2 regions of the Ensifer sp. ENS07 genome follow, and region 2 is predicted to be linked to the other one. Evidence: riboswitches for the same ligand, from Rfam matches in the RefSeq annotation. Region 2 holds a riboswitch; the other holds the start of a gene.
The links. Region 2 has a riboswitch for S-adenosylmethionine ahead of IB277_RS17195 (O-succinylhomoserine sulfhydrylase). Riboswitches for the same ligand answer to the same signal wherever they lie in the genome.

Region 1 (4,207 bases), on a different contig from region 2:
GGTTAGGATCCAAGGAAACATGCAACGGTGCGATCGCAGCAACCTGCGTCATTTCCAAAGGCACGGCAACCGGAAAATCATACTAAATGCGGCCTGGCGCCGTCTCCGGCCTGAGAGCAAAAACATCCAGCTATTCAAGGTGCTATAGCGACCTCTCGGCAGACATGTCAGCGCGACAGCTGCTTGGTCGCCTCCTGCAGGCCGGCGAGCGTCAAGGGGAACATTCGTCCCTCGAACAGGCCCTTCACCATCGTGATCGACTGGGTATAGCCCCAGTGCTGTTCGGGCACGGGATTGAGCCAGATGGAGCGCGGAAAATGTGCCGTCAGACGAGAGAGCCAGAGGGCGCCCGCCTCGTCGTTCCAGTGCTCCACCGAGCCGCCGGGGTGGCTGATTTCATAGGGGCTCATCGAAGCGTCGCCGACGAAGATGGCGCGATAGTCGCCGCCGTAGGTGCGCAGCACTTCCGTCGTACGGGTAATGTCGACACGGCGGCGGCGATTGTCCTTCCACAGGCCCTCGTAGACGCAATTGTGGAAGTAGAAATGCTCCATATGGCGGAACTCGCTGCGAGCCGCTGAAAACAACTCCTCGACGATGCGGATATGATCGTCCATCGATCCGCCGATATCGAAGAACATCAGAAGCTTCACCGCATTGCGGCGCTCCGGCCGCGTCACCACGTCGAGATAGCCGTGTTCGGCGGTGGCGCGGATCGTGCCGGAGAGGTCGAGTTCGTCGGCGGCACCCTGGCGCACCCAGCGCCGGAGCCGCTTCAGGGCCACTTTGATGTTGCGCGTGCCGAGCTCGATCGTGTCGTCATAATCCTTGAACTCGCGCCGGTCCCAAACCTTGACGGCGCGGCGGTGGCGCGACTGGTCCTGGCCGATCCGCACACCCTCGGGATTGTAGCCATAGGCGCCGAAAGGCGAGGTGCCGGCGGTACCGATCCATTTCGAGCCGCCCTGATGGCGGCCCTTTTGCTCCTGCAGCCGCTGGCGCAAGGTCTCCATCAGCTTGTCGAAGCCGCCGAGTGCCTCGATCAGGCGTTTTTCTTCCTCGCTCAGATGCTTCTCTGCGAGCTTGCGCAGCCAATCCTCGGGGATGGTGGCCTCTTCGCTCGCTTCCATCGGGTTGACTGCTTCGAGACCCGAAAAGCAGTGCTGGAACACCCGGTCGAAGCGGTCGATATGGCGTTCGTCCTTCACCAGTGCCGTGCGCGCAAGATAGTAGAAGGCTTCGACGTCGAAGGTGGCGATGCCCGCCTCCATCCCCTCGATCAAGGACAGGAATTCCCGGAGCGTGACCGGGACCTTCGCTGCCTTGAGTTCGAGGAAGAAGGGAATGAACATCTGACCTCAGCTTTTCCCGGTGCCGATCTCCGCGAGATCGTAGGGCGTCGTCTGGTACATCTCGTTGATCCAGTTACCGAAGAAGAGATGTGCATGGCTGCGCCAGCGGTTCTGCGGCGGCAGGGTCGAATCGTTGTGCGGGAAGTAGTCGTGCGGCATCTTGATCGGCACGCCCGCATCCACGTCGCGGAAGTATTCGTCCGACAGCGAGGTCGAATCATACTCCACGTGGTTGAACATGTAGAGCCGGTTGCCCTTTTTCTCGTGCACGAGGCAGACGCCCATCTCCTTCGATTCCATCAGGATTTCGAGGCTCGGCACCTTGTCGATGTCGGCGCGGCGCACTTCGGTCCAGCGCGAAACGGGGACGGCGAAATCGTCGGAGAAGCCGTTGAGATAGACGGAGGAGCGGTTGAGGTTCTGGTGACGATAGACGCCGAAGGCTTTTTCCTTCAGCGGATACTTCGGCACGTCGTGGAAGTGATAGATTGCCGCCATCGCGCCCCAGCAGACGTTGAGCGTCGAATGCACGTTGGTCTCGGTCCAGTCGAGGATGCGCTTCAGCTCGTCCCAATAGGTGACGTCTTCGTATTCGAGCGTCTCGACCGGGGCGCCGGTGATGATGAAACCGTCGAACTTGCGGCCCTGCACTTCTTCCCAGGTCTCGTAGAAGGAGAGCAGGTGATCTTCCGAGGTGTTCTTGGCGCGGTGAGCGCCGATGCGCACCAGCGACAGTTCCACCTGCAGCGGCGAAGCGCCGATCAGGCGCGCCATCTGGATCTCTGTCTTGATCTTGTTCGGCATGAGGTTCAGGAGCCCGATCTGGAGCGGGCGGATATCCTGACGGATCGCCACGGTCTCGGTCATCACCCGCACGCCCTCATGCGCGAGGGTTTCGAAGGCGGGCAGCGTATCGGGAATCTTGATGGGCATGGGCTTCCACTCGATCAATACAAAAAAACCGGCGGCGATTGATCGCGACCGGTCCTCGGAAATCCAACTTTCCTCGGCCCTTTAGCGACTTGTTTAACGTGGCTGCAAGCCGGCCGGCCAAATCACCACGGAGAATTTGATAGCGCGAGTGGGCCGCGGGGGTCAAGAAAAACGATTCGCGTAGGGGGCGGCTGCCCCTCATCCCGCTGCCGCGACCTTCTCCCCGCTGGCGGGGAGAAGCGGCCTTGCCGCACCCGATCGTTCCACGAGCTAAGCTCAGCGACCGTTCGGCCCATCTTGGCAGCCGGGTTCGCTGTCGGCACGTCTCGGCTTGGGGGCAGCCGTCGTCCTCGTCCCCTCTCCCCGCCCGCGGGGAGAGGGTCAGGGAGAGGGGCTGGTCTGCAGCAGGCTTAGAGCATCCCGCATGCCATAACCCAGCCGGCGGTCAGCCTGATCGATACCGAGCCAAAAGAAACGAAAGCGAATCGGGTCACCGCCGCCAAAGGGCGTCATTTCCTGATGTATCCAGGTCTGCCGTTGCTCGCCGGCAAGGGCGATGTGGAAGTAGTGCCGCCGATGACAGATCGTCCTGCCGTCCTTCGGGTAGTGGTAGTCCTGCGTGACGAGATGGGTGAGTGCTTCCGGCGGCGTCAGCCCGGTTTCCTCGATGAATTCCCGCTGAGCCGATGTCTCCGGGCTTTCGCCTGGTTCCATCGTACCGCCGGGCACCTGCAGCTCGATCTCTGGGAAATCCGGCTCGTCGAAGACCAGCAGGCGGTCCTGCCAGGTGGCGTAGATCAGGACCTTGTGCGCGTCCGGCCTCATCCGTCGCGGCGGGCCATGAAGGCGAGGCGCTCGAAGAGGTGCACGTCTTGTTCGTTCTTCAGGAGCGCACCGTGCAGCTTCGGCAACATGGTCTTGGCATCGGCCCTGAGGTCGGCCGGATCGACCTCGTCGGCGACGAGCAGGCGGATCCAGTCGAGCGCCTCTGACGTGGAGGGCTTCTTCTTCAGCCCCGGCACCTGGCGGATGTCGTAGAAGGCGGCGAGCGCCGCCGAAAGCAGCGTCTTGCGGATGCCGGGATAATGCACCTCGACGATGCGGGCGAGCGTGTCTGCATCGGGGAAGCGGATATAGTGGAAGAAGCAGCGGCGCAGAAACGCGTCCGGCAGCTCCTTCTCGTTGTTGGAGGTGATGATGACGATCGGCCGGTGACGCGCGCCGATCATCTCGCCGGTCTCGTAGACATGGAATTCCATGCGGTCGAGCTCCTGCAACAGGTCGTTCGGAAACTCGATGTCGGCCTTGTCTATCTCGTCGATCAGAAGCACCACGCGGCGATCGGCCTCGAAGGCCTGCCAGAGCTTGCCCTTGCGGATATAGTTCCGGACCTCGTTGACACGCTCGTCGCCGAGCTGGCTGTCGCGCAGCCGCGACACGGCGTCATATTCATAGAGGCCTTGCTGTGCCTTGGTCGTCGACTTGACGCTCCATTCGATGAGTTCGAGGCCAAGGGCGGCGGCGATCTGGCGGGCAAGCTCGGTCTTGCCGGTGCCGGGCTCGCCCTTGACCAGCAGCGGCCGCTCCAGCCGGATCGCGGCGTTGACGGCGATCATCAGGTCCTTGTCGGCGATATAGTCGGCGGTGCCTTGAAATTGCATGGGCGTCTTCCGGTTCAGCGTAAGTCAGGCGAAGTCATGCCCTATGGACTATCGCATAATGGCTTAAATCGGAATCGTTTTGAGGGTGGGCGCGATCAGGGGGGTCAGCCGCGAAGCGCGGTGACCTCGATCTCGATCAGCATTTCCGGGCGGATCAGGTCGCAGACGATCATCGTTGCGGCCGGGCGGATCTCGCCGAAGACTTCGCCGAAGATCGGGAACACCCGGTCGGCGAAGCTGGCATCGGTGACGTAATAGTGG
Region 2 (4,207 bases):
GCTTCTCGATCGCGACGAAAACGGCAAGCCGCGCCATCGCTGGCGCGCCGGCGGCATGGTCGCCCAGTTCCTGCCGGAAGCGCCGGAACGCATGCGCCAGCCCGACCTTTCCGGCGGTGATGGTGATGATGGTGAAAGCGCGTTCGGTGACGACGATCTCTGGGCCGAAGCCAAGGTGATGGTCGAAACGATCGACATGGACGAGTTGACCGATCCGATGGTCGGAACCGAGCGGCTGCTCTATCGCCTGTTCCACGAGCGCGGCGTCCGCGTCTACGAACCGCAGGCGGTCTACGACCGCTGCAGCTGCTCGCGCGAGAAGCTTCAGTCGGTGTTGTCCAACCTGAGCACGGACGACCTCGAAAGCACCATCGACGATGGCGAAGTCAAGGTGACCTGCGAGTTCTGCTCGACGACCTATCGCTTCGAAGCAAGCGAGGTGCGCCCGCAGTAGCGGGCGCTTCCGGCCGACTGGCCGCGATTTAGAGCGACGCTAGTCCGAAGGACGCGCTTCAGTTCAGGGTGCGCACGAGCCCGGGTGAATCGAGCGAGAAGGCGGGGATGGCAACGTTGAAGGTCTCTCCGCCTTCCGATTCCATGCTGTAGTGGCCGAACATGACGCCTGAGGGCGTATCCAGAGGGCATCCGGACGAATACTCATAGGTATCGCCGGGATTGAGCAGCGGCTGCTCGCCGATGACGCCCGGACCGCTGACCTCGTCGACTTGCCCGTTCTCATCGGTAATGTGCCAGTAGCGCGTCATCAACCGCACGGACGCGTCCGAGTGGTTTGAGATGACGATGCGATAGCCCCAGACATAGCGGCCGTCATCGGGATCCGACTGCTCTTCGAGATAGTACGGCTCCACCGTAACTTCTATGTCGCGGGTCAAAGCGCGATACATGGGCATCACCTTGCTTCAGGTCTTTCAGGGTATTCTACAGCAAGATGGTTTCGTCAAGAATAACGGCAAGATTGTGCGATCCCATGATGGGACGGATGGCCGTGCTGACGCGATCGAGCGGGTGAAACGTGCCTGGCACCTTGGCGCCGCGCCGCCGGAAACCATCTCGTGATGGCCGGCAAGCGGCGTCGGCCGCCGTTGATCACGGCGGCCGTGTCTTCGTAAAATCAGGACTTCACGGCCTTCAGCGCGCGGGCGAAATCTTCCACCACATCGTCGCTGTCCTCGATGCCGGCCGAGAAGCGCACGGTTCCAGCGGAAATGCCGAGCTCTTCGCGGGCCTCGTCGGTCAGGTTCTTGTGCGTGGTCGTTCCCGGATGGGTGATCAGGCTCTTGCTGTCGCCGAGGTTGTTGGAGATGCGCACGATCTCCAGCGCATTCTGCAGCGCGAAGGCTGCATCCTTGCCGCCCTTCAGTTCGAAGGCGACGAGCGTCGATCCGCCGGTCATCTGCTTGGCGATGATGTCGGCCTGCGGATGATCCTTGCGGCCAGGATAGATGACCTTGGCGACCTGCGGCTGTTCTGCCAGGAAGTCGGCCACGCGGCGGGCCGTTTCCGTCTGCTGACGCACGCGTAGCGGCAGCGTCTCGATGCCCTTCAGCAGCGTCCAGGCGTTGAACGGCGACATCGCCGGGCCGGTGTGGCGGAAGTAGTCGTGCAGGTGCTCGTTGATCCATTCCTTGTCGGAAAGCACGACACCGCCGAGGCAACGGCCCTGACCGTCGATATGCTTGGTGGCGGAATAGACGACGATATGGGCGCCGAGTTCCAGCGGCTTCTGGAAGAGCGGCGTCGCAAAGACGTTGTCGACGACGACCTTGGCGCCGATCTGGTTGGCGAGCTTGGCAACGCCGGCAATGTCGATGACTTCGAGCGTCGGGTTGGTCGGGCTTTCGAGGAAGAAGACCTTGGTGTTCTTCTGGATCGCCTTTTCCCAGTTGGCGAGGTCGCGTCCGTCGACCAGCGTGCACTCGATGCCGTATTTCGGCGCCAGCGTCTCGACCACCCAGCGGCAGGAGCCGAAGAGGGCGCGGGCGGCGACGATGTGGTCGCCGGCCTTCAGCTGGCAGAGAATTGCGGCGGTGACGGCAGCCATGCCCGATGCCGTGGCGCGCGCATCCTCGGCGCCTTCCAGCATGCACATGCGCTTTTCAAACATGTCGTTGGTCGGGCTACCGTAGCGGGCGTAGATGAAGCCTTCGGTCTCGCCCTTGAAACGAGCTTCCGCAGCTTCCGACGTCTCGTAGACAAAGCCCTGGGTAAGGAAGATCGCCTCGGAGGTCTCTCCGTGCTGGGAACGGGTGGTCCCGCCATGGACCAGTTGCGTTGCGGGGCGCCAGTTTTTGCTCATGTGACGGTCACTTTCAAAAACAAAAAAACCGGCCGCGTGAAGGGCCGGTTTGACACCCGGCCTTTTTAGCTACTTGTTTAACGTGGCTGCAAGCCGACCGGCCAAATCACCACGGGATAAAGCTTCAATACTGCCAGGGTACGCTTGCGTCAATTCCCGGAGTTTGGTTTTGTCTCGCAACTGAAAAGAGGACTGCAATGGGCCGCGACACTGGGATTTTGGCCGATCGCGCGATCGCCGCGCTGTTAGAATCGGGACGCCTCAAAAGCGAGAAGCCGCTGGATGTCGATCAGATCCAGCCGGCAAGCCTCGACCTGCGCCTAGGCTCGAAGGCTTTCCGCGTCCGCGCAAGCTTCATGCCAGGCCCGTCTCACCTCGTTGCCGACAAGCTCGACCGGCTGAAGCTGCACGTCGTCGATCTGACCGATGGCGCGGTGCTGGAAACGGGCTGCGTCTACATCGTGCCGCTGATGGAAAGCCTGGAACTGCCTGAGGGCATGTCGGCCTCGGCCAACCCGAAAAGCTCGACCGGTCGCCTCGACATCTTCACCCGCGTCATCACCGATCGCGCCCAGGAATTCGACAAGATCCCGGCCGGCTACAGCGGTCCGCTCTATCTCGAAATCAGCCCGCGCACCTTCCCGATCGTCGTGCGCCGAGGCTCGCGCCTGTCGCAGATCCGCTTCCGCATGGGCCAGTCTATTCTGTCGGAGCAGGAACTGCAGGCGCTGCACGAGAGCGACGTGCTGGTGGCGAGCGACAAGCCGAACGTCAGCGGCGGCGGCATCGCGCTGTCGATCGATCTGAAGGGCACCGGGCCCGAAGGCCTGATCGGCTATCGCGGCAAGCATCACACCGCCGTCATCGACGTCGACAAGAAAGCGCAGCACGCGATCTTCGATTTCTGGGAGCCACTCTACAGCCGCGGCCGCGACGAACTGATCCTCGATCCGGATGAGTTCTACATTCTCGTCTCGCGCGAGGCGGTGCATGTTCCGCCGCTTTATGCGGCCGAGATGACGCCGTTCGATCCGCTGGTCGGCGAGTTTCGCGTGCATTATGCCGGCTTCTTCGATCCGGGCTTCGGCCATGCCTCGGCCGGCGGCACGGGCAGCCGTGCCGTGCTGGAAGTGCGCAGCCACGAGGTGCCGTTCATCCTCGAACACGGCCAGATCGTCGGCCGCCTGATCTACGAACACATGCTGGAACGGCCGGATGGTCTCTATGGCCTCGGCGTCGGCTCCAACTACCAGGCGCAGGGCCTGAAGCTCTCGAAGCATTTCCGCGCCGAGTAGGGGATTTTGCAGCGCCCCTTACGCGATCCCGCGCAAGGGTGCTTGACAGATCGCCCCGGTTCGGGAAGTTTCGCAGGCGCCGCGGGTGTAGTTCAGCGGTAGAACGCCAGCTTCCCAAGCTGGATGTCGTCGGTTCGATCCCGATCACCCGCTCCATTCTTTCTCGTCCCGTTCCTTGTGTAACCGCGTTCTCGTGGCGGCCTATGGTCAGCTGCGCTGCGGCCGGTTACTTTACCGCTCGATGAATCACCGCGGTTCCAAGGGCCGCCCCTGCCACATGAGACGTGCCGGCCGCTGCCCATGAAAGTTCTTTCCTTTTTCGCCCTTTGCGTATCCTTGATCGCGACGCCGCTTGCGGCCGAGGCTAAGGATCTGCCGCTGCTGTTCGACGCGCGCGAACGCATCGCCAAGCCCGACCTCACGGGCCTGGCGCGCCTGCGTTTCCTGACGACGGTGGACTTTCCGCCGTTCAACTTCATCGACCAGTCCGGCAAGCTTTCGGGATTTCATGTCGATCTCGTGCGCGAGATCTGCCGCGAGCTCGACATCGAGGCCAAATGCCAGATCCAGGCCGTGACCTATGCGGAGCTGCTGC

Region 1: another riboswitch for S-adenosylmethionine. It lies ahead of metA (homoserine O-succinyltransferase); the one in region 2 lies ahead of IB277_RS17195 (O-succinylhomoserine sulfhydrylase).

The regions. Positions count from the first base shown of each region.
Region 1 covers NZ_JACVBE010000010.1:238,653-242,859, forward strand. The annotation lists gene IB277_RS26355 (VWA domain-containing protein) at 168-1,352, opposite strand; gene metA (homoserine O-succinyltransferase) at 1,359-2,285, opposite strand; SAM riboswitch at 2,347-2,424, opposite strand; gene IB277_RS26365 (NUDIX domain-containing protein) at 2,667-3,110, opposite strand; gene IB277_RS26370 (MoxR family ATPase) at 3,107-3,946, opposite strand; gene IB277_RS26375 (RidA family protein) at 4,051-4,207, opposite strand, start outside.
Region 2 covers NZ_JACVBE010000004.1:465,075-469,281, forward strand. The annotation lists gene IB277_RS17180 (Hsp33 family molecular chaperone) at 1-454, shown strand, start outside; gene apaG (Co2+/Mg2+ efflux protein ApaG) at 513-905, opposite strand; gene IB277_RS17190 (hypothetical protein) at 904-1,077, shown strand; gene IB277_RS17195 (O-succinylhomoserine sulfhydrylase) at 1,133-2,317, opposite strand; SAM riboswitch at 2,362-2,440, opposite strand; gene IB277_RS17200 (2'-deoxycytidine 5'-triphosphate deaminase) at 2,515-3,612, shown strand; tRNA gene IB277_RS17205 (tRNA-Gly) at 3,694-3,768, shown strand; gene IB277_RS17210 (transporter substrate-binding domain-containing protein) at 3,913-4,207, shown strand, end outside.